Regions from separate parts of the Plantactinospora sp. B24E8 genome, predicted to be linked through region 2. Evidence: riboswitches for the same ligand, from Rfam matches in the RefSeq annotation. Region 2 holds a riboswitch; the other holds the start of a gene.

Region 1 (11,739 bases), on a different contig from region 2:
AGTGGCAGGCCGATCGACCGGAAGTAGCTCGGGTGCTTGGTCTCCGGGTAGATCCCGATGGTCCGGCCCAACCGCCGGCTCTCGCTCCGGGCCAGGTCGATGACCTCCTGAAGGGTCGGCACCGGCAGCGTGCCGTCGAACGCGGTGTTGGTCACCCGGACCTCGGGTAGCCGTTCCTTCGCCCGCAGGGTCCGCAGCTCCGCCAGGGTGAAGTCCTCGGTGAACCAGCCGGTCACCGCCGTCCCGTCGATGCTCTTCGTGGTGCGCCGGGCGGCGAACTCCGGGTGGTCGGCGACGTCCGTCGTACCGGAGATCTCGTTCTCGTGCCGGGCCACCAGCACTCCGTCCCGGGTGGGGACCAGGTCCGGCTCGATGAAGTCGGCCCCCATCCGGATCGCCAGCCGGTAGGCCTCCAGGGTGTGCTCCGGCCGGTAGCCGCTGGCGCCGCGGTGCGCGATCACCAGCGGCCGGTCACCGGCCACCGGACGGGTCCGCTCGTCGTCGTCCCGGGCCTCGGCCTGACTGACCGGTACGGCCACGGCCGCGGCCAGCAGCACACCGGCCAGTCCGAGTGTGGGCAGGATACGGGGCACGATCGCCTCCTGACGTGGGGGTGGAGCAGGTCTCTGATCGACCTGGAATCCAACCCGGCGCAGACGACCGGCAGTCGGGCGGCGGCTTTCCGTACGGTGAACCTCCGGCGTCCCGGCTCCCGGGAGCCACCGCGTCCCCGGACCGCCCGACCTCCACGGACCGCACCCTACCGGTGGCGGCCGGCCCCTGGTCGTGGCCCCCGGGGCCGTACGGGAGCGGTCGTCACCCCGAAAGCCGACGGCGGCAGCCGGCTCGGCACTCCGGGCACCAGCGGCGGACCTTCCGGAACTCCTCCGGTACAAGACACCACGGTGCCGCCGGCTCGCACCGGCAAACCGTGCTGCTCGGGCCACCCCCACCTCGCTGGTACCGGCCCTGGAAGTTTCCGAAACGTGTCTTGAGTTTTTCGGTTCCCTCTGCGAGTCTTTGCCCGTCGATAGACAGATGATGTGACGTCCGGCGGGCACGAAGGCGACTGCGAGTGGCTGCGAGCCCCTCCGCCGGACGGCGCCTGTCGACGGGGGGACGGCGGCCCTCGCGTCCACCCTGGACAGCCGGGACCGACGTCTCCGTTCGCCCAGAAGGCTCAGCTGGGCACATTCGGCAGAGAGGACAGGTTGATGAGGGCAGGAAAGCTACTGACTCTGTCGGTAGTCCTGGCGACGGGCGTCCTGGGAACGGCCGCCTGTGGTTCCGGGGATTCGGAGGGTGACGGCGGTAGTGGCGGCAAGGTCACGATGAGCTTCTGGCACAACGCCTCGACGGGTCCGGGCAAGGCGTTCTGGGAGAAGACCGTCGCCGACTTCCAGGCTGCCAACCCGAACGTGACGATCGAGATCCAGTCGATCCAGAACGAGGACCTGGACGGCAAGCTGCAGACCGCGCTGAACTCCGGGGACGCCCCGGACGTGTTCCTGCAGCGCGGCGGCGGCAAGATGGCCGCGATGGTCAAGGCCGGCCAGTTGATGGACATCACCGGCGGGATCACCGACGCGACCAAGAAGGTGGTCTCGGAGGGGTCGTTCAAGGCGCAGACGATCGACGACAAGGTCTACGCGATGCCGGTGGCGGTCCTGCCCGGCGGCTTCTTCTACAGCAAGGACCTGTTCGCCAAGGCCGGCATCACCCAGACGCCGACCACGCTCGCCGAGCTCCAGACCGCCGTCGACAAGCTGAAGGCCTCGGGCACCCAGCCGATCGCCATCGGCGCCAAGGACGCCTGGCCGGCCGCCTTCTACTACTACTTCTTCGCGCTGCGCGAGTGCAGCACGGCCACGCTCACCGAGACGGCCAAGACCATGAACTTCGACGACCCCTGCTGGTTGAAGGCCGGGCAGGACGTCCAGCAGTTCGCCGCGACGCAGCCGTTCAACAACGGCTTCCTGACGACCTCGGCCCAGCAGGGCGCGAACAGTTCGGCCGGTCTGCTCGCCAACCACAAGGCGGCGATGGAGCTCATGGGCGCCTGGAACCCGGGCGTCATCGGCTCGTTGACGCCGGACCAGAAGCCGCTGCCCGACCTGGACTGGTTCCCGTTCCCCAGCATCGAGGGCGGCGCGGGTGAGCCCGGGGCGATCCTCGGCGGCGTCGACGGGTACTCCTGCTCCGCGAAGGCCCCGAAGGCGGAGTGCACCGCCTTCCTCAACTTCATGGTGCAGACGCCCGTGCAGCAGGCGTACTACACGGCGTTCCAGGCGCCGCCGGTGAACAGCGAGGCGCAGGCCGCGGTGACCGAGCCGCACCTGAAGTCCGTACTCGCGGCCTACAGCAAGGCCCCGTACGTCTCGCAGTGGCTCGACACGGTCTACGGGCAGAACGTCGGCAACGCCCTCAACACCGCCGTGGTGAACCTGCTGGCCGGTAAGGGCACCCCCGAGGACATCGTCAGCGCGGTCAAGACCGCCGCCCAGCGGTCGGTGAGATAACCACCTCATGTTCGACACAGACCGCGAGAGCGTGCAGCTCGCGCAGGACCGGTCGGCGGAGATGACGACGGTCGGGGGTGGCACGCCTGTCGTGCCGCCCCCGACCCGGCGCCGTCGCCGCAAGGGCATCGGCTGGCCCGCCCGGCTGGAAATCGCGCTGATGACGGGGCCGACACTGCTCGTCTTCCTGTCCTTCGTCATCCTTCCCGTCGCCATGGCCGCCTACTACGGCTTCTTCAGCTGGCAGGGGTACGGCCCACCCACCGAGTTCGTCGGCCTGCGCAACTACGTGCTGATCTTCCAGGACGGCACGTTCGTCGACGCCCTGCAGCACAACGCGGCGATCGTCGTGCTGTCGCTGGTACTGCAGGGGCCGGCCGCGCTCCTGCTCGCCCTGCTGCTGAACCGGAAGATGCGGGGCCAGACCCTCATCCGGGTCCTCGTCTTCGTCCCGTACGTGATCTCCGAGGTGGTCGTCGGTACCGGCTGGAGCCTGCTGCTCCAGGGCAACGGCGCCGTCAACGCGCTGCTCGAGGATCTGGGGATGGGTTGGCTGAGCAGCGACTGGCTCTCCGACCCGGACAAGGCCATCTGGACGCTGATGGGCATCCTCACCTGGAAGTACATCGGCTTCGCCGTGATCCTCTTCCTCGCCGGCCTGCAGGGCATCCCGGAGGAGCTGACCGAGGCGGCGGCGATCGACGGGGCGTCCTACTGGCAGATCCAGCGCCGGATCACCCTGCCCCTGCTCGGGCCGACGATCCGGATCTGGGCCTTCCTGTCGATGATCGGCGCCCTGCAACTGTTCGACCTCGTCTACATCATCTGGGGCCAGTACATCGCCTCGACGGCGGGCACGTCGACGATGGCCACGTACATGGTGGCCAACGGCCGGATGGCCGGCGAGTACGGGTACGGCAACGCGGTGGCCGTGGTGCTGTTCGCCGTCTCGCTCGTCGTGGCGCTGGTCTACCAGCGGTTCGTCCTGCGCCGTGACACCGAGGGCGCGATCACCGGAGGGAGGAACTGATGGCCGCGACCGCCGTAGCCGCGCGCGGGCCGATCCGGGCGCGCCGGAAGACGGGCCGGGGCGACCCGGCCGTGTATCTGGTCGCGGTGCTGCTGATCGGGGCGATGCTGGCCCCGGTCGTCTACATCATCCTCGGCGGCTTCCGGACGAACTCGCAGATCACCAACGACCCGGCGGGCTGGCCGAGTCCGTGGCAGACCGGCAACTACCTCGACGTGCTGACCGGTGAGGTGTTCTGGCGTCAGGTGCTCAACTCCACCATCGTCGCCGTGGTCACCACCGCGGGTGTGATCACGCTCGGCCTCATGACGAGTTACATCCTCGCCCGCTACCGGTTCCGGGGCCGGGGAGCGATGTACTCGCTCTTCGCCGCCGGCCTGATGTTCCCGCTCACCGTGGCGATCACCCCGCTCTACATCCTGGTCAGGACGCTCGGGCTGATGAACACGCTGCCCGGGGTGATCCTGCCGCAGATCGGGTTCGCCATCCCGATGACGATCATCATCCTGGTGCCGTTCGTCCGGGCCATCCCGGACGAGATCCAGGAGGCGGCGTCGATCGACGGCTGCGGCCGGCTCGGCTTCTTCTGGCGGATGGTGCTGCCGCTGTCCCTGCCGGGGGTGGTCACCGTGGCCATCCTGACCTTCATCAACAGTTGGAACAGCTACCTGTTGCCGCTGTTCATCCTCAACCGGGAGGAGACCTTCACGCTGCCCCTCGGCGTGCAGGCCTTCGCGTCGCAGTACTCGGTCGACACGGCCAAGGTGCTGGCGTTCACCTCCCTGTCGATGCTTCCGGCACTGCTGTTCTTCAGCCTGTTCCAGCGTCGGATCGTCGGCGGGCTGACCGGAGCAGTGAAGGGCTGAGTCCGCCCGGCACGACAACCGCGCGGTGGGCGTCCGGAACCGGTCGCCCGCCGCGCGGCATCCGGGTCAGAAGTCGTCGTCGAACCGAACCGTCCCGGTCACCCCGACCTGGTACGCCGACACCCGCCGCTCGAAGAAGTTCGACAGTTCCTGGACGTCCTGCAACTCCATGAAGGCGAACGGGTTGCCCGATCCGTACAGCGGCGCGATGTCCAGCTGGGCCAGCCGGCGGTCCGCGACGTGCTGCAGGTACTCCCGCATGTCCGGCAGGGAGAGCCCGGGCACCCCCTGGCCGAGCAGGTCCTCGGCGAACTGCACCTCGCACTCGACCGCCTCGGCGAGCATCTGCCGTACCTGCTCCGCCAGCTCGGCGTCGAAGAGTTCCGGCTCCTCCTGGCGGACCGTGTCGACCACGTCGAAGGCGAACGCCATGTGCATCGACTCGTCGCGGAACACCCAGTTGGTGCCGGAGGCGAGCCCGTGCAGCAGCCCCCGGGACCGCAGGAAGTAGACGTACGCGAAGGCGCCGTAGAAGAACAGCCCTTCGATGCAGGCGGCGAAGCAGATCAGGTTGAGCAGGAACGCCCGCCGGTCCTCCCGGGTCTCCAGCTTGCGCAGCTCGAAGATCGAGTCGATCCAGCGAAAGCAGAACTCGGCCTTGCGCCGGATCGACGGGATGTTGTCGATCGCCGCGAACGCCGCGAACCGTTCCGTCTCGTCCGGCACGTACGTGTCGAGCAGGTTGAGGTAGAACTGGACGTGCACCGCCTCCTCGAAGAGCTGGCGGGACAGGTAGAGCCGGCCCTCCGGCGAGTTGACGTGCTGGTAGAGGTTGAGCACCAGGTTGTTCGCGACGATCGTGTCCCCGGTGGCGAAGAACGCGACCAGCCGGCTGACCAGGTGCCGTTCGGCCGGGGTGAGCCGCTCCAGGTCGGCGAGGTCGCTGTGCAGGTCGACCTCCTCGACGGTCCAGGTGTTCTTGATCGCGTCGCGGTACCGGTCGAAGAAGTGCGGGTAGCGCATCGGGCGCAGGGTCAGGTCCAGACCCGGGTCGAGCAGCATGGTCTCAGTTCTCGCTTTCGGCGGTCGTGGTCGGGTACGTCGTCGGGTGGCCGCTCACTGGCAGGCCTCGCAGGCCTCCGGGTTCTCCAGTGAGCAGGCCAGGGCCGCGTCGACGGCGTCGCCCGTACCCGCGCCCCCGGTTGGCAGGGTGACCAGCGGTCCCCGGAGGACTCCGGCCCGGACCGGGGAGACGGTCGCCTGCTGGATCCGGGTCGCCGGCCGGGACCGCAGGTAGTAGGTGGTCTTCAGACCGGACTTCCAGGCGTACAGGTACATCGAGCTGAGCCGGCCGATCTCCGGGGAGGCCATGAAGAGGTTCAGCGACTGCGACTGGTCCACGTACGGGGCCCGGGCCGCCGCCAGGTCGATCAGCGAACGCTGCGGCAGCTCCCAGGCAGTCCGGTACAGCTCCCGCAGTTCCGCCGGAAGCGCCTCGATCCCCTGCACCGAGCCGTCCGCCCGCTTGATCGCGGTACGGATCTCCTCGGTCCAGAGCCCGCGCGCCTTCAGCTCCCGGACCAGCGCGGTGTTGATCTGCAGGAACTCGCCGCTGAGGGTTTCCCGCTTGAACAGGTTGGAGACCTGCGGCTCGATGCACTCGTAGCAGCCGGCGATCGAGGCGATGGTCGCGGTCGGGGCGATCGCCACCAGCAGCGAGTTGCGCAGCCCGTGTGCGGCGACCCGGTCCCGCAGCGCCGCCCAACGCTCGGCCTGGACGCCGGTGACCCCCCACAGGTCGGGCTGGAGCTGCCCGGCCGCGGCCCGGGTCTCGGCGTACGCCGGGTGTGCGCCGAACTCCTCGGCGAGCCCGGCCGAGGTCTCCAGCGCGGTCAGGTAGACCTCCTCGGCGATCCGGGTCGACAGTTCCCGGGCCTCGGCCGAGTCGAACGGCATCCGGAGCGCGAAGAAGACGTCCTGCAGCCCCATCATGCCGAGCCCGACCGGTCGCCAGCGGGGGTTGCTCGCCGCCGCCTGCGGGCTCGGGTAGTAGTTGATGTCGATCACCCGGTCGAGGAACGTCACGGCGGTCCGGACCGTCTCCCGCAGCCGCGCCCAGTCGATCCCGTCGCCATCGGTGGCGTTCCCGGCCAGGTGCGCGGCCAGGTTGATCGAGCCGAGGTTGCAGACCGCGGTCTCGGAATCGTTCGAGACCTCGATGATCTCGGTGCAGAGGTTCGACAGGTGCACCACGTTGCCGGGCCGCCCGGTCTGGTTGCAGAGCCGGTTCGAGGTGTCCTTGAAGGTCATCCAGCCGTTGCCGGTCTGGGCCAGGGTCCGCATCATCCGGCCGTACAGTTCCCGGGCCGGGAGCTGGCGGACGTACCGGCCCTGTTCCTCGGCCGCCCGGTAGGCCGCGTCGAACTCGTCACCCCACAGGTCGGGCAGCTCCGGGACCTCGTCCGGGTCGAACAGCGACCACACCCCGTCGGCCTCGACCCGGCGCATGAACTCGTCCGGGATCCAGTTGGCCAGGTTGAGGTTGTGGGTACGCCGGGCGTCCTCGCCGGTGTTGTCCCGCAGCTGGAGGAAGTCCTCGATGTCCGGGTGCCACGGCTCCAGGTAGACACAGGCCGCGCCCTTGCGCCGACCGCCCTGGTTGACCGCGGCCACCGACGCGTCGAGGGTACGCAGGAACGGCACGATCCCGTTCGACTGCCCGTTGGTGCCCCGGATCAACGCACCTCGGGACCGGACCCGCGACCAGGCGATGCCGATCCCGCCGGCGAACTTCGACAGGTGCGCGACCTGCGCGTACCTGTCGTAGATCGAGCCGAGCTCGTCGCGCGGCGAGTCGACCAGGTAGCAGGAGGACATCTGGGTGTGCCGGGTGCCGGAGTTGAACAGCGTCGGCGAGCTGGGCAGGTACGCCAGCGACGACATCAGCCGGTAGAAGCCGATCGCCTCACCGGGGGTACGGGACAGGCCGCAGGCGACCCGGAGCAGCCAGTACTGCGGGGTCTCCACCACGAGCCGGCTGGTCGGGTGGCGCAGCAGGTAGCGGTCGTAGACCGTGCGCAGTCCGAAGTACTCGAAGCGCCGGTCGGCGTCCGGGTCGACGGCGTCGTCGAGCTTGCGGGCGTTGATCCGGACGAACTCGGCGGTCTCGTCACCGACCAGGCCCTGCTCGTGCCCGAGTCGGATCGCCTGGCTGAACGAGGCGATCCCCTGGCCCCGGACCTCCTTGTCGACGTAGCCGGCGAGCAGCCGGGCGGCAAGCCGGGAGTACTGCGGTTCCTCGCCGATCATCTCGGCGGCGGTCTGGATGGAGAGCCGGTCGAGTTCGGCGGTGGTCGCGCCGTCGTACAGGCCGCTGATGGTCCGGGTCGCCACCCGCAGCGGGTCGACGTCGGTCAGGTCGTCCGCCCACCGCTCCACCGCCCGGACGATCTTGTTGACGTCCACCGGCTCGGTGTCGCCGTTACGCTTACGGACCCGCATCTGCGGACGTCGGGACGCGGACGCCTCGCTGTCTCCCGTCTCCGGGCCGGTCGTCGGGACCTCGGTGACCGTCACAATCTTCTCCTCGCGCGCTCGCCTCCGGATGGTCCGGCAGGCGCGCGGGGACACGGCGACACCGCGACGGGTACGCACGATCGCGTACGTCGAGTGGCGTCGGCCGTCCCGCGCGGCCTCGGACCGCCGCGTACCGACGGGTACGCGGCGCGCTGGCAGGTCTTCGGACTCGCGGGCCGGCACGGGGGTCGCCCGTGTTCGCCTACTGGCCGTCGCTTCCCAGGCACATCCGGCGGTTGCCGGACGTCGTCCCAGTGCGTGATGACGGCGGTCGTTCCCACTCACCGCTGCGGGGCAGTCCCGGATTCGCGCCGGGTTCCCTCTTGCCTCGGCCGCCGTGGAGCGGCGGCCGAACCAGCTGCGTGAGACACCATATATAGGGCCACCCCAAAAGTCACACCCAAGATGTCGTGTCGGCGTGTCGCCATGATCACCGTCGAGGGAGAGTTTGGGGCGGGTGCCGGTCACACCCACGGTCGGCGTCCCGTCCACCGGGCATGGCAACAACCACCATCCGAAGGACAGGTCCACGAAACCGCCCCGCCGTACCGGCCGGGCGGGTCACCCTCGACGGAGCGGCGCGCACAATCCGGGGAGGGCGGCGATGACGGTCCTGGTCACCGGCGCGACCGGACGCCTCGGCCGGGTCCTCACCCCGACACTGGCCGGCTACGGCCACCCGACCCGGGCGATGAGCCGTACCCCGAAGGGTGGCGACGGCGTCGACCGGATCCGGGCCGACCTCGCCACCGGCGAGGGCCTGGCCGCCGCGCTGGACGGGGTCGAGACCGTGGTCCACCTCGCGTCGGCGCCGTACCAGCGCGGCTACACCCGGCAGGTCGACGTCGACGGCACCCGCCGGCTGGTCGACACCGCCGGCCCCGCCGGGGTACGCCACCTGGTGTACGTCTCGATCGTCGGCATCGACCGGGTACCGTGGTCGTACTACCGGCTGAAACTCGACGCCGAGGCGATCGTGGCGGCCGGTCCGGTGCCGTGGACGATCCTGCGGGTCACCCAGTTCCACGACCTGATCGACGAGGCGCTGACCAGACTCGCCCGGTTCCCGGTGCTGCCGGTCGACCCGAAGATCGTCGGACAACCGGTCGACGTCCACGACGTCGCGGCCCACCTGGTACGCCGGATCTCCGCCCCGGCAACCCGGACCATCGAGGAGTACGGCGGCCCGGAGGTGCTGGGTCTGGCGGACGTCGCCCGGGCCTGGCTGGCCGCCCGGGGTGTCCGGCGGCCGCTGCTCCGGCTGCCCGTGCCGGGCCGGTTCGGTCGGGAGCTGCGCGCCGGGGCGCTGACCACCGACCGTGGAGACCGGGGCCGCATCACCTGGTCCGACTACCTGGCCGGACGGTCCGCCGGACCTGGGTGACCCGCTGCACCGTGTCGACGCGGGGTCGCTGATCCCAGTCGGACGACTGCGGCGTTTCGGTCAGCCCGGGCAGCACCGGGAACGGATTGCGCCTCGGGCATTCCGGGAACAGAGGAGTTCTGAACTGGACCCTCCTCATCGCGCCGGAACCGTCGAGGAGTACGCCGGTCCCGAGGTACCGGGTATCGCGGACCTGGCCCGAGCGTGGCTGACCGCCCGAGGCGTCCGGCGACCGCTGCTCCGGCTGCCCGTGCCGGGTCGGCTGGGCCGGGCGTTCCGCTCCGGGGCGTTGACCACCGACACCGGAGACCGGGGCCTGATCACCTGGTCCGACTACCGGGTCGGACGGCGTACCAGTCCGGGGTGACCTGCTGTACGGGTTGGTGATCCTGGTCTGGTCGTGGCTATCGTCGCCGGGCGGGTCCGCCATGCTGCTGGATCACGCGGCTTTGAACACCGTCTCGGCGTGCCACTCCAGGAACTCGCGGCTCGGTCGGTCAGCCCGCCGCTCCGGAAGCGCGATCTCGGTGCCCACCTTGGCGTAAAACTGGTCGCCGTTGCCGAACTCGCTGCGAAGTCGCGGGCTGACCAGCAGCCGGTGTTTCGGGTCGACGCTCAGATAGCCCTGGTCGAACATGATGTGCACGTCCGACCGGAGCAGCAGACCATTGTCGAGCCGGTGCTCACCACCCTTGCTGAGCGGCCGAATGTGGGCGGCCTGCAACACCGGCCGGACCCGGTTGCCGGTGATGGCACAGCGGCGGTCGTACGCCCCCAACACCACCGCCTTGAACGACTGCTGACCGAGCCGCTGGGGCGCGAGGCGGGGGTCGCCGTACACCGGGCCGGGCCGATGCCACGGCTCGGCCATGTCGATCTCGACCGGCCGGTCGACGAGCCGCTCGACGAGCAGGTGGAAGTAGTCGACCGCAGGATGTGTGGCCAGGTCGTAGCCCTTGCCCTGCACGATGTTCGAGGCGAAGTCCGGTGGCGGGCCGGCCAACGCGTCGGCCGGAAAGAACCGGGTGTCCCGGACGAAGATGCAACCGATGACCGGGTCCTCATCCAAGGCGATCGGCGCTCTGCGATACCGCCCGACACTCCGGCGCATCTCATCGAGACTCGACACGCCGTTCGCCTCGCCGAACAAATTCCACGCCTCCGAGATCGGCAACTGGACGAACCCGCTGAAGAAGCCGCCGCCGACCACCCGGTTGTGTGGGTAGTGCGTCTTGAAGAAGAACGGCTCCCCCGGGGTCAGGGCCCGGAATGTGCCGCCCGACGGTCGCCAGAAGTTGACCTCGTTCAGGGCAGGCCGCGCGGCGAGGAAGCGGTACCAGTCCGGGTCGGTCACCCCCACGAACGCCTTCACGTCGAGCAGTGTGCACACCTGTCGATCAATCTGACACCGCCCGAACGGGCACTTGCCCCCGACGCCAACGGACTGCAACTCGTCGTCGCGGTGGTGACGGCCCTCGGTCTGGTGGTCGCGGCGTTCGCGGTACCCGATCGGAGGCCCGCAAATCCGCAGCTTGACGTCGTACAGCTTCTGGGCCGTTTCGAACTCGGCCATCAGCTTCTCGGTGAACGGCTGGCGCCAGCTCGCCGCGCAGCAGTGCGTGCAGCAACGTCAGGAAGTGCGACCTCCCGGACCCGAACGGCCCGTGCAGGTACGCAACCCTCGACGTGCAGCCGGCGCCCGGCGACGCTGGCGGCAAGCTTGAGCAAAAATCGCCGGTGCTGCTCCGCTCGGGAAGCTTTGCCAGTCCGAGGCTCACGCCGTCACTATCTTTTGCGGCTCAGGATCTGGCCGAGCACCATGAACGCCGCAGCGACACAGATCCCTCGGCCGGCCCAAATGACGATGGAAATCGGCGTCTGTAGGTCGCCGCCTATCGGCCAGCGCACGGCAAGCAGGAGGAACCCGACCAGCGCCCCGACGAGGGAGAGCGCCAGCAGCGCTTCACCGATCATTCGAAGGGCCAAACCACTACGCGAACGAACCCTGCCGCTCTGCGGCCCGGTCGTCCCCAACGGCGCCCCTCCCCGATGGCTCGGGTACGTCACGAGTCAGTCTGTGGTCGATGGTCGGTCTCTCGTCACGGAACCTCGCACGTCCGAGGTGTCAGCTTCCGTCCTCGTCGGTCAGGCAACCTCGAAATGGATCGCGGAGAGGCCACAGGTGAGTCCGAGTCCCGCGACCACCACGCCGATACGCGGCCAGGGCACGTCGCTGGCCGGCCGGACTCCGACGGAGACAGCGACGGCAAGCGTGGCCGTGGCGACGAGGAGCATCGCGATCCGTAACACGCGCCCGGCGAGGCTCTCCAGATGCCAGAAGGTCATACCAAGGACTGCCGCCGC
Region 2 (11,739 bases):
GATAACGGCACGACGAACGCGCGGTAACATTGCGGCTCCTTCGATTCAGCCAGTGCACGTTGCACGTCCCGGGTGAACAGCAACCCGACCGTCGGCGAACCGCTGGAGAACAAAGGTCCGGGACGGCACCCGGCGTATGGAGTGCACTCCGAACTGGGATAGGAATACGGAGAGCCACGCATGCTTTCCGCACCACCCGAGAGGACGACCACTTGCGCCCCCCGCTTCGGGCCGTCGCCGTACTGGCGGCGACCGCCGTGCTGATCACCGGCTGCGGCTCCGGTGACGACTGGTCCCGGCCGCATGCCAAGCCCAGCGCCGTCGGCACGCTCGGCCCGGGATTCGTCCACCCCACCACCAGACCGACCCCGGAGGCGACGGTCACGCCCCAACCCGGCTCCTGGAACGGGGTCCACCCGTCGAAGCACTACCGGGTGGTGCTGCTGACCACAGGCGACGACGCCCCGACAAAGGCCGTCGTGGCGGCGGTCGGCGACTGGGCCGAGGACGAGGAGGTCGACCTCCGGACGGTGGTCGCCAAGGATGACCAGGACCTGGTGCCCAGCATCACCCAGGCCATCGACATGCGGCCGGACCTGATCGTCAGCGCGGGCAACAACCTGGTCGACCCCCTCGCGCTGGTCACCGCGAGCCACCTGGCGCAGCAGTTCCTCGTGGTCGGGGCGGAACTGGCCGAGCCGACCCACAATGTCACGGCGGTCGACTGGTCCGGCGCGTCGTTCCGGGGTGAGGGCCTCGGCATGTCCTCGACCTACGACCCCGCCTCGTTCACCGCCGAGCGCTGCGCCGACGCGATCAGGGCGGGCGTCGCGGCCGTACTCAACGACCTGACCGGGATCGTGGTCTGGCTCGGCTGAGCGACTGCTGTCGGTGGGTCGGATAGTCCGTGTAACCGCTGGCGCCGCCGGTGTAGAAGGTCGCCGTGTCCGGTTCGGTCTCCGGCAGGTCGTCGCGCCAGCGCCGCACGAGGTCGGGATTGGCGATCGCCGGACGGCCGACCGCGACCGCGTCAGCCACACCCTCCGCGACGAGTGCCGCCGCCCGGTCCCTGGTGCTCGTCGTCGAGAATCCCGTGTTCGCGACGAGTGGTACGCCGGCCCGCGCCCGTAACTGTTGGACGATCGCGGCGGCGGGCCGGGGGTGCACGACGCTGAGATAGCCGAGACGCAGTGGTGCGAGCCCGTCGGCGAGGGCGCCGTACGTCGCGTGCAGGTCCACCGGGTCGGGCTCCGGGGCGTCCTGGATGTTGAGTCCGGGCGACAGCCGGATCCCGACCCGGGAGCCGCCGATCTGCCGGGCCACCGCCGAGACGACCTCGATGACAAACGTGCCCGGGCCAGTGGTCCACCGCGGTACCCGTCGGTGCGGCGGTTCGACCAGGCCGGGTACCCGGGTCCGGCGCGTGGTTTCCAATTCGGTTGCCATGAGAGTTCGGACCTTCGCGATGTTCGACGGGCTCGACGCGACCGCCGGCCACGCGAGAAGGCGCGACCGCCGGCCACGGAAGGAGCCGGGTGGCCCCGGGGTCAGTCGGCCCTACCGAGCCGCTCCAGCAGGGTGGCGGCCAGTCGGGCCGACGAGGCGGGGTTCTGCCCCGTGATCAGGTTGCGGTCGACGACCACGTACGGCGCCCAGGCGGCGCCCTCGCTGAACTGCACACCGAGCGCGACGAGGCGGTCCTGGAGCACCCACCTGGCCCGGTCGGCGAGACCTGCCTGGGTCTCCTCGATCCGGGTGAAACCGGTCACCCGGTAGCCGCGCAGCGGCGACCCGCCGTCCGGCGTCCCGGTCGCCAGCAGCGCCGCCACCCCGTGACAGACCAGCGCCAACGGCCGGCCGGAAGTCAGGGTCTCGGTGATCACCCGGGCCGAGTCGGCGTCGCCGGACAGGTCCTCCATCGGACCGTGGCCGCCGGGGTAGAAGACCGCCACGTAGTCGGCGGGGTCGACGTCGGCCAGGTTGATCGGCCGGTGCAGCGCCTCCGTCTCGTCGAGCAGTGCGACGACCGCGTCGGCGCCCTGCTGACCGCCGTTGCGGTCGGGGGTCAGGCTGGCCTGGTCGACGGTGGGGACGACACCGCCCGGGGTGGCGACCACCACCTCGTATCCGGCGTCGGTGAGGGCCCGGTACGGGGCGGCGAACTCCTCGCCCCAGAAGCCGGTGGGATGCCGATGCCCGTCGGCCAGCGTCCAGTGGTCGGCGCCGGTCATCACAAACAGGATCTTGGCCATGTCGTGTACTCCGTCGGTCGGTTCCGGCCGGGGTGGCCGGAGGGTTCCTGACCAGCGGCGCAGGTACGCGTACGCCGGTCTGACGGTCCCGACGGTAGGCCGGCGCCCCCTCGGCAAACCAATAGGATTACTGGCGTGGACCCAAGGAATTCCGATGGCTCGGCAAGCCGCCGGCCGCTCGATCTGACCCAGTTGCGGACCTTCCTGGCGGTCTACCGGGCCGGTTCGTTGACCGAGGCGGCCCGCAGGCTCGGGCTGGCCCAGCCGACGGTGACCGGTCAGATCCGCTCGCTCGAGCAGCAGCTCGACCACCAGCTGTTCGAACGGCTGCCGCGCGGCGTGGCCCCCACCGCCGTCGCACACGACCTGGCCGCCCGGATCTCGGCGCCGATGGACCAGCTCGCCCTGGTGGCGGACCGGACCACCACGGCACCGGCCGAGCCCGTGCACCTGGGTGGCCCGGCCGAGCTGCTGGCCGTCCGAGTGCTGCCGGTCCTCGCTCCGCTGGTCGCCCGGGGCGTACGGATACGGGTCAGCGCCGGGCTCGCCGACGACCTGCTCGACGGTCTCCGCGCCCGTCGGCTCGACCTCGTCCTGTCCGCGATCCGTCCGCGTGGGCGCTCGGTCGTCGCCACTCCACTGATGGACGAGGAGTTCGTGCTGGTGGCCGCCCCGACCTGGGCTGCCCGGATCGGCCCGCTGGCCGCCGACGATCCGGCGCCGCTGGACGACGTACCACTGATCGCCTACGCCGAGGATCTGCCGATCCTCCGCCGCTACTGGCGACACGTGTTTCGCAACCGGCTGACCAGCCCGCCCGCGCTGGTGGTCCCGGACCTGCGCGGCGTACTGGCCGCCACCGTGGCGGGTGCCGGGGTCACGGTCCTGCCGCGGTACCTCTGTGTCGAGGAACTGCGCACCGGGGCCCTGGTCCCGCTCCTCGAACCCGAGGAGCCGCCGATCAACACCGGCTTCATTGTCGAACGTGCCAACTCCGTACCCGATCCGGCGGCGACCCGGGTCCGGGACGTCATCCTCCGGGCCGCCCGCGCCTGGTAGTCGCCGCTCCGCCCGCAGGTCCGGCCGCTGCACCCGCACCGGCGGGGCAACACTATCGTCAGTGCGTACCGGTTGAACCGGTACGCGCGACGAGCGGCCGCCCGGCCGGCCCCGCCGCACATGAGGCGCCACCGTTCGGCCCGGTCCCGCCCGGATCGCGAGGCTGGCGGTGGCGCCGTCCCAGCGCTCAACCAGAGGTGTCTTGTGTTCACTCGTGACGAACTGAACGTGGACGGGGTCCACATCGAACGGGCCCGGCCCGACAGCGAGCCGACGGCGCCGCCGATCGTCTTCATCCACGGCGGCAGCCACGGCACCTGGCTCTGGGACAACTGGCTGCCGTACTTCGCCGCCACCGGCCGGACCTGTCTCGCGTTCAGCTGGTTCAACCACAACGGGTCGCGGAAGCTGCCGGAGGAGCAGTTCCTGGCCCGGTCCATCGCGGCCGTCACCGAGGAACTGGAGATCGTGGCCGGACAGGCCGGACAACCACCGGTGCTGGTCGCGCACAGCATGGGCGCCCTGGCGGCGCCAGCTACTTCGGCGCCGACTACCTGGCCCTCAACGACCGCGGGCACAGCATGATCCTCGAGCCCCGGTGGCGGGAGACCGCCGGGCGCATCCGGTCCTGGCTCGACCGGGCGACCTGGTAGCCCCGTCCCGGCCGCACGGCAGATTTTCCGGCCCCGACACCCCCGGTGTCGGGGCCGGACCCGTCTGCCGGCGTTGCCGCCGGCACCTGCGATGCGGTACGACGGGAGGAGTGCCCCGGACCGGACGGGTGCGGTCCCCGGCGACAGCACCCGGGCAACCACGCTCCGGAAGATCTCCGGAACTTTCGGCGGCACCACCCCGGATCCGTCCCCCGGAGTCTCGGCGCTCCGACCCCGGGTCCGACCCGGCTCCGCACGACTGCTGACCAGGTCAGCTGCCACTCAGGACAAATTCCGAGGCCAGGGCCGGGTTTCCACAACGTTTCCGATAGTTGTTGACAAGGCAACGAGGCGAAGCCAATACTGTCGCCATCGACGGCTCTCAATCACCGCCGATACCACCCACCGCGACCTACTCCTCCGGTCGTCGAGCAGGGCGACCGGCCCCACCACCACCGCGCGGTACGACGCCGACATCCGGCGGTCGCCCCGGCCACCGGCAGCCCCTCGGCGGGTCGCCCGCGCTGCTGGCCCCGGCCAGCCGTCACGAGGAGGAAGGCAGTACATGAACGCACCCCCCGTCCAGTCCAGCGGACGCAGACGCGGACGCCTCAGGATGCTCATCGGCAGTGCCTGCGCCATCGCGCTGGTCACCGCCGGCATGACCACGCTCGTGAGCAGCCCCGCCCAGGCCGAGGCCGACCGGCAGGTCTGCTCGAACACCACCGGCAACCACAACGGGTTCTACTTCTCGTTCTGGAAAGACAGCGGCGACGCCTGCATGGTGCTGCGCGAGAACGGCCGGTACTCCAGCTCGTGGAGCAGGAGCACCAACAACTGGGTCGGCGGCAAGGGCTGGGCCACCGGTAGCCGCCGGACGGTCAGCTACTCGGGCACCTACAACCCGGGTAACAACAACACCTACCTCGCCCTGTACGGATGGACGCGGAACCCGCTCATCGAGTACTACGTCGTCGAGAACTTCGGCAACTACAACCCGAGCAGCGGCGCCCAGCAGTTCGGCACGGTGACCACCGACGGCGGCACCTACAACATCCTGCGCAGCCAGCGGGTCAACCAGCCGTCGATCGACGGCACCGCCACGTTCTACCAGTTCTGGAGCGTCCGCCAGTCGAAGCGGAGCAGTGGCACCATCACCCTCGCCAACCACTTCGACGCCTGGGCCCGCGCCGGCCTGAACCTCGGCAGCAGCTGGGCCTACCAGGTCATGGCGACCGAGGGCTACCAGAGCCAGGGAAGCTCCGACATCACCGTCCGCGAGGGCAGCGGCGGCGGCAACCCCAACCCGAACCCGACCACCACGCCGCCCGGCAACGGTGGCGGTAGCTGCTCGGTCAGCGTGAGCCGCGCCGAGGACTGGAGCGACCGGTTCAACACGACCTTCTCGGTCAGCGGCACCAACAACTGGGTCGTCACCATCCGCACCAACGGCGGCCAGAGCCTGCAGAACAGCTGGAACGCGTCGATCAGCGGCACCAGCGGCACGCTCACCGCACGCCCGAACGGCAACGGCAACAACTTCGGCATCACGCTCTACAAGAACGGCAACAACACCACACCAACGGCGACCTGCGCGTCCGGCTGACCTGACGCGTGCGGTGGGGTGCCGACGACAACCGGCACCCCACCCACCAGCGGTGGACCACGGTCATCCGGCGGAACCCTCCCTCACGGGACAACGGTTCCGCCGGATGACCGTTGTCTTCGGCGCGGTTCACCGACCTCGGTGCGGTTCACCGACCTCGGTGCGGTTCACCGACCTCGGTGCGGTTCACCGACTCCGGTACGGCGACGACGTACGATGCTCGACAGTGCTGGTTCGCCCCGTCTTCCGAGTCGGGGCGTCGTAAGAGGGAACCCGGTGCGAGTCCGGGACTGCCCCGCAGCGGTGAGTGGGAACGACCGCCGTCATCGAGCACTGGACCCCGTACGGGGTCTGGGAAGCGACGGCCAGTAGGAGACCGGTACGCCGGTCGCGCCCACGAGTCCGAAGACCTGCCCGCACCGCGTACACCGAGGGTGTGCGCCGCCGACGGCCTCTCGGGAGGGCCAGGGCGGAAGCGCGCCTGGCGTGCCCTTCCCCCGTGCCCGTGCCGAGCGACCGTCGGGCACTTCGAGGGAGGGAATCCTTTGTGACCACCGGATTCGGACAGAGCACCGTGCTCGGCTACCCGCGCATCGGCGGGAACCGCGAACTCAAGAGAGCCGTCGAGGCGTACTGGGCGGGCCGGATCGACGCCGCCGCGCTGGAGCGCACCGCGGCCGGGCTGCGTGCCGAGGTCTGGCAGACGCTGCGTGACGCGCGCCTCGACTCGATCCCGTCCAACACGTTCTCCTACTACGACCACGTGCTCGACACCGCGGTGGCGGTCGGCGCGGTGCCGGACCGGTTCGCCCGGCTCGGACTGGGCGAGCTGGACACGTACTTCGCGATGGCTCGTGGGGTGGCGGCCGAGCCGGCGCTGGAGCTGACCAAGTGGTTCGACACGAACTACCACTACCTCGTGCCGGAGATCGGCCCGGAGACCGTCTTCGCGGCGAACCCGGCAAAGGCGCTGGCCGAGTACGCCGAAGCCCGGGAGCTGGGAATACGAACCCGGCCCGTACTGGTCGGGCCGGCCACGTTCCTGCTGCTCGCCAAGCCCACCGCCCCGGACGGTGACCCGTTCGACCGGCTCGACGACCTGGTCGGGACGTACGCCGAGATCCTGCGGGTGCTGGCCGGGGCCGGCGTCGAGTGGGTGCAGCTCGACGAGCCCGGCTACGTCGCCGACCGCAGCCCGGCCGAGATCAGCGCGCTGCGCGACGCCTACACCCGACTCTGCGCCGCGCCACACCGACCGAAGATCTTCGTCGCCAGCTACTTCGGCGAACTCGGCGACGCGTTGCCCGCCCTGCTCGACACGCCGGTCGAGGCGATCGGCCTGGACCTGGTCGCCGGCGGCCCCGGCAACCTGACCAGGCTCGCCGGTGCCGGCCCGCTGCGCGGCCGGACGATCGTCGCCGGACTCGTCGACGGCCGCAACATCTGGCGTACCGACCTGCGGGCCGCGATCACCGCCGGCGCTGTCGTCACCGGACTCGCCGACCACGTCGCCGTCGCCACCTCGTGCTCGCTGCTGCACGTGCCGGTGGACCTCGCCACCGAGACGGCACTCGACCCCGACCTGCGCCGGCGACTCGCCTTCGCCCGGCAGAAGGTCGACGAGGTGGTGCTGCTCAGCCGCGCGCTGCGCGACGGCACCACCCTGCTGCCCGAGCCGCTGCCGGCCGTTCCGGCCGAATGGCGCGACAACACGGTACGGTCGCGGCTGGCCACCCTGACCCCGGCGGACCGGCGACGTGGCCCGTACCCGGAGCGGGCTGCCGCCCAGCAGGCCCGGCTCGCGCTGCCGCCGCTGCCGACCACCACCATCGGCTCGTTTCCGCAGACCGACGAGTTGCGTCGGGCCCGCGCCGAGTTCCGGGCCGGCCGGCTCGACGAGGCCGGTTACCGCCAGCGGATGCGTACCGAGGTCGAACAGGTGATCCGGCTGCAGGAACGGCTGGGCCTGGACGTGCTGGTACACGGCGAGCCGGAACGCAACGACATGGTCCAGTACTTCGGCGAGCAACTGGCCGGGTTCGCCGCCACCGAGCACGGTTGGGTGCAGTCGTACGGCTCGCGCTGCGTCCGCCCGCCGATCATCCACGCCGACGTGGCCCGCCGGGCTCCGATGACGGTCGAGTGGTCCCGGTACGCCCAGTCGTTGACCGAGCAGCCGGTCAAGGGCATGCTCACCGGCCCGGTCACCATCCTGGCCTGGTCGTTCGTCCGTACCGACCAGCCGCTCGCCGACACCGCCGACCAGGTCGCCCTCGCCCTGCGCGACGAGTGTCACGACCTCGAGGCCGCCGGAATCGGGGTGATCCAGGTCGACGAGCCCGCGCTGCGGGAGACGCTGCCGCTGCGGGCTGCGGACCAGAAGGCGTACCTGGACTGGGCGGTCGGCGCGTTCCGGCTGGCCACCAGCGGTGTCGCCGACGACACGCAGATCCACACCCACCTCTGCTACAGCGAGTTCGGGGAGGTCATCACCGCCATCGACGCCCTGGACGCGGACGTCACCAGCATCGAGGCGTCCCGGTCGAAGATGGAGGTGCTCGACGACCTGGCGGCGGTCGGCTACTCCCGGGGCGTGGGTCCGGGCGTCTGGGACATTCACTCACCGCGGGTGCCGTCGCCCGACGAGGTGGTCGACGCCCTACGCCGGGCGGTCGCCGCCGTGCCCGCGCAGCGACTGTGGGTGAACCCGGACTGCGGCCTCAAGACCCGTGGTTATCCCGAGGTCGAGGCGTCACTGCGACACCTGGTCGCCGCCGCACGCGAGGTACGCGCCGGTTGAGGCGTCGGGTGGGGGCATCGCCGCGCGGTGCCCCCACCCGGCCTTTCGGCGTGGGGCTCACATCATGTAGGTGAGACTCGCCCAGAAGACGAGGACGGAGGCGGCGAGCAGGCCACCGAGGGTGCTGCCCATGAAGGCGAGTGCCGGGGCGGTCCGGAGCCGGGTCCGCGCCACCAGGTAGACGCCGACGGCTCCGATGAAGGCGATGACCGCGAGGTAGAGCACCAGCAGGAAACTGGCGGTGACCACGGCCGCCGCGCCGACGGCGGCCAGCACCGCCCGCCGTCGGCCGAGGTCACGCTGCAGGACCAGGTAGGCGAGCGCGCTGCTGGACAGGGCGACAACGCCCAGCACGGCGGGCAGCGCCAGGTGGGCGAGATAGATCATGAGCGCGAAGAGCACCGCGACGGCCGCCGTCGCACCGGCGGCGGCCCACCCCGCCCGCCGCCGGCCGAGGTCACGCAGCAGACCCAGGTAGGCGACGGCGCCGGCGAAGAGGGCGGTGCCGCCGACAAGGATCACGAGGGACGAGTCCACGGTCTTCCTTCGGCCGGGCGGAGGTTCGTCGGACACCCGGATGGTACGTCGCATCGACCACCACGGTTGCCCGACGACACTCGTCCGGGGGATTCGGCGGGTGACGCCCGGCGCCGGCGGTCAGAAGCCGGCGAGGACCACCTTGCCGATCGTCGTGGAGCTTTCCAGCAGTTCGTGCGCGTGACGCAGGTTCGCCGCGTCGATCGGGCCGAGCTGTGTGGTCAGCGTGGTCCGGATCCGCCCCTCGTCGACCAGTCGCGCCACCTGCTCCAGCAGGTCGTGCTGGGTCGGGTCGGTGGGCAGGAACAGCGGTCGGGTGAACATGAACTCCCAGTGCCAGCCGATGCTCTTGGCCTTGAGCGGTAGCAGTTCCAGGCCCGCCGGCTCGTCGAGGGCGACGATGTGGCCCCGGGGACGGACGATCTCGGCGTACCGCTCGATGTTGCCGGCGGTGAACGGGCTGATCAGGTAGTCCACCCCGGCCGGGGCGACGGCGCGGACCGACTCGACCAGGTCCCGGTGGTCGGCCACGTGGTGCGCGCCGAGGTCGGTGGCCCACTGCCGGGACTCGGGCCGGGACGCGGTGGCGACCACGGTCAGGTCGGTGAGGGTACGGGCGAGCTGGATCGCCATCGATCCGACGCCGCCGGCCCCGCCGAGCACCAGCAGGGTGCCGGTGCTCTGTCTGGTCAGGGCGAACGAGTCGAACAGCGCCTCCCAGGCGGTGATCGCGGTCAGCGGGATCGCCGCCGCCTCGGCGAAGCTGAGGCTCGTCGGCTTGTGCCCCACCACGTGCTCGTCGACGGCGTGGAAGCGGGAGTTGCTGCCCGGTCGGCCGATCGAGCCGGCGTAGTAGACCTCGTCGCCGACCCGGAACCGGGTGACCTCGGACCCGACCGCCACCACCACACCGGCGGCGTCGTAGCCGAGCACCTTGATCTCGTCGCCCGCCGGGGCGACGTTGGCCCGGACCTTGGTGTCGACCGGGTTCACCGACACCGCCTCGACCCGGACCAGCAGGTCGTGCGGGCCGGGTACGGGCACCGGGAGCTCGGTGTCGACGAGACTCTCCGGATCGTTCACAGGAAGGCTGCGGCGGTAGCCGACCGCCGGCATCAGTTCGGTCATACCCGCACGGTATGCCCCGATTGGTGGTTACCGTCAAGGGACAGTAGTTCCCAACGGGTAGTACGGTGGTGGACATGCCCGAGACCTGCGGACCCCGCGACGTGTACGCCGCCGCCTGCCCCTGCCGGGACATGCTCGACCTGCTCGCCAACAAGTGGAGCGCGCTCGCCCTCGGCGCGTTGGAGGAGGGTCCGCGCCGGTTCGGCGCCATCCGGGACCGGCTGGAGGGGATCAGTCCGAAGGTCCTCACCCAGACGCTACGCCGCCTGGAGCAGCACGGTCTGGTCGAACGCACCGTCTATCCGGCGGTCCCGTTGCACGTCGAGTACGCCCTCACCCCGCTCGGCCGGGACGCCTGCGAACCCCTGACCCGGCTGCGGGTGTGGGTGGAGCAGAACATCCACCGCTTCCCCGCCGTCACCGGCTGACCGGGCTGCGGGCGTCCGTCCCGACAGAACGTGGTCCGACGGCCGGTGGCCGCACTGTCCGCCGCCGGCCGGGCCCCCGCTCCTCGACCGACGCCCCGGGCCGACCGCCACCGGCAGGTCCGACGCCGGCGTCTCCACCGGCAGGTCCGACGCCGACGCTGATGCCGGCGTCGACGCTGATGCCGGCGTCGACGCTGATGCCGGCGTCGACGTCGGCAGCGTCGGACCCGGCCCGGTGAGGGGCGGCGGGTCGGACGAGTCGTTCACCGAGAGCCAGCGCCAGGGCGACGGCGCCGATCAGCGCGCCGATCAGCACCGTGCTGGCCACGCCGTGCCTCGGCAGCGCGAGGCCACCGACAAAGGCGCCACCGGTGATGCCGACGTTGACCGCCGCGGAGACCGTGGCGGCGGCGAGGTCGGAGCGCCCGGGTGCCACCTGCAGCACAAGACCGCCGAGCGTGGCGGTGAAGGCGGCGAACGCCAGCCCGGCGAGCGCTATCAGGCCCACGGCGACCGCCGGTGTCTGACCGAACGTGTAGAGCCCGAGGAGCGCCGCCGACTGCACCGCCACGGTCGCGGTCAGGGCGAGCCACGGGTTGCGGTCCACCGCTGCGCCGATGACCAGGATGCCGAGCACGCTGGCGATGCCGCGCGCCAACAGGATGGCCCCGATCGACGAGGCGGAGAACCCGCTCACCTCGGTGACGAACAGGGCGACATAGGTGTAGGCGGCGATGGCACCGGCGGTCGCCAGCACGGCCACCGTCACCAGCAACCAGAATCGACGGACGTCGGGGGTCGCTCCTCGGGCGGCGTGGCCCTCCTCCGGCCGTCCCGAGGGCAGCAGCGACGCCACCGTGACCAGCACGACCGCACCGAGTCCGGCCACCGCCAGGTACGACGCCCGCCAACCGGCCCGCTCACCCAGCCAGGTGCCGGCCGGAACGCCCAGGGTGAGCGCGACGGTGCCCCCGGCGAACACGACCGAGACCACCCGCCCGCGCAGTCCGGGTCGGAACAGTTCGGCGGCGGCCGGCACGACCACCGCCCAGAACAACGCGTGCGTCGCGGCGGTCGCCATCCTGGCCACCAGCATCAGTGTGAACGTGTCCGCGAAGACCGTGACCGCGTTGCTGACCACAAAGCCGGCCAGGAGCGCCGAGAGCAGCCATCGACGTGGGACCCGCCGGACCAGCGCGGTCAACGGGACCGAGGCGACCATGACCACCGCGCCGTACACGGTGACCAGCATGCCCACCTGAGACGGTGGCACCGC

What was found. A riboswitch is a leader RNA that binds a small molecule or an ion and turns the genes downstream of it on or off. The one in region 2 is predicted to bind cobalamin.
Region 1: another riboswitch for cobalamin. It lies ahead of ABGB21_RS23920 (ribonucleoside-diphosphate reductase subunit alpha); the one in region 2 lies ahead of metE (5-methyltetrahydropteroyltriglutamate--homocysteine S-methyltransferase).

The regions. Positions count from the first base shown of each region.
Region 1 covers NZ_JBDPMH010000019.1:1,827-13,565, reverse strand. The annotation lists gene ABGB21_RS23945 (glycerophosphodiester phosphodiesterase) at 1-593, opposite strand, end outside; gene ABGB21_RS23940 (extracellular solute-binding protein) at 1,332-2,519, shown strand; gene ABGB21_RS23935 (sugar ABC transporter permease) at 2,527-3,549, shown strand; gene ABGB21_RS23930 (carbohydrate ABC transporter permease) at 3,549-4,415, shown strand; gene ABGB21_RS23925 (ribonucleotide-diphosphate reductase subunit beta) at 4,482-5,477, opposite strand; gene ABGB21_RS23920 (ribonucleoside-diphosphate reductase subunit alpha) at 5,532-7,916, opposite strand; cobalamin riboswitch at 8,128-8,365, opposite strand; gene ABGB21_RS23915 (NAD(P)H-binding protein) at 8,596-9,375, shown strand; gene ABGB21_RS23910 (HNH endonuclease) at 9,815-10,948, opposite strand; gene ABGB21_RS23905 (hypothetical protein) at 11,161-11,349, opposite strand; gene ABGB21_RS23900 (hypothetical protein) at 11,521-11,739, opposite strand, start outside.
Region 2 covers NZ_JBDPMH010000040.1:20,491-32,229, forward strand. The annotation lists gene ABGB21_RS32490 (HupE/UreJ family protein) at 1-30, opposite strand, end outside; gene ABGB21_RS32495 (hypothetical protein) at 213-878, shown strand; gene ABGB21_RS32500 (hypothetical protein) at 841-1,446, opposite strand; gene ABGB21_RS32505 (type 1 glutamine amidotransferase domain-containing protein) at 1,548-2,252, opposite strand; gene ABGB21_RS32510 (LysR family transcriptional regulator) at 2,388-3,311, shown strand; gene ABGB21_RS32515 (alpha/beta fold hydrolase) at 3,516-3,896, shown strand; gene ABGB21_RS32520 (glycoside hydrolase family 11 protein) at 4,530-5,570, shown strand; cobalamin riboswitch at 5,784-6,003, shown strand; gene metE (5-methyltetrahydropteroyltriglutamate--homocysteine S-methyltransferase) at 6,118-8,370, shown strand; gene ABGB21_RS32530 (hypothetical protein) at 8,428-8,907, opposite strand; gene ABGB21_RS32535 (zinc-binding alcohol dehydrogenase family protein) at 9,028-10,035, opposite strand; gene ABGB21_RS32540 (helix-turn-helix domain-containing protein) at 10,110-10,463, shown strand; gene ABGB21_RS32545 (MFS transporter) at 10,453-11,739, opposite strand, start outside.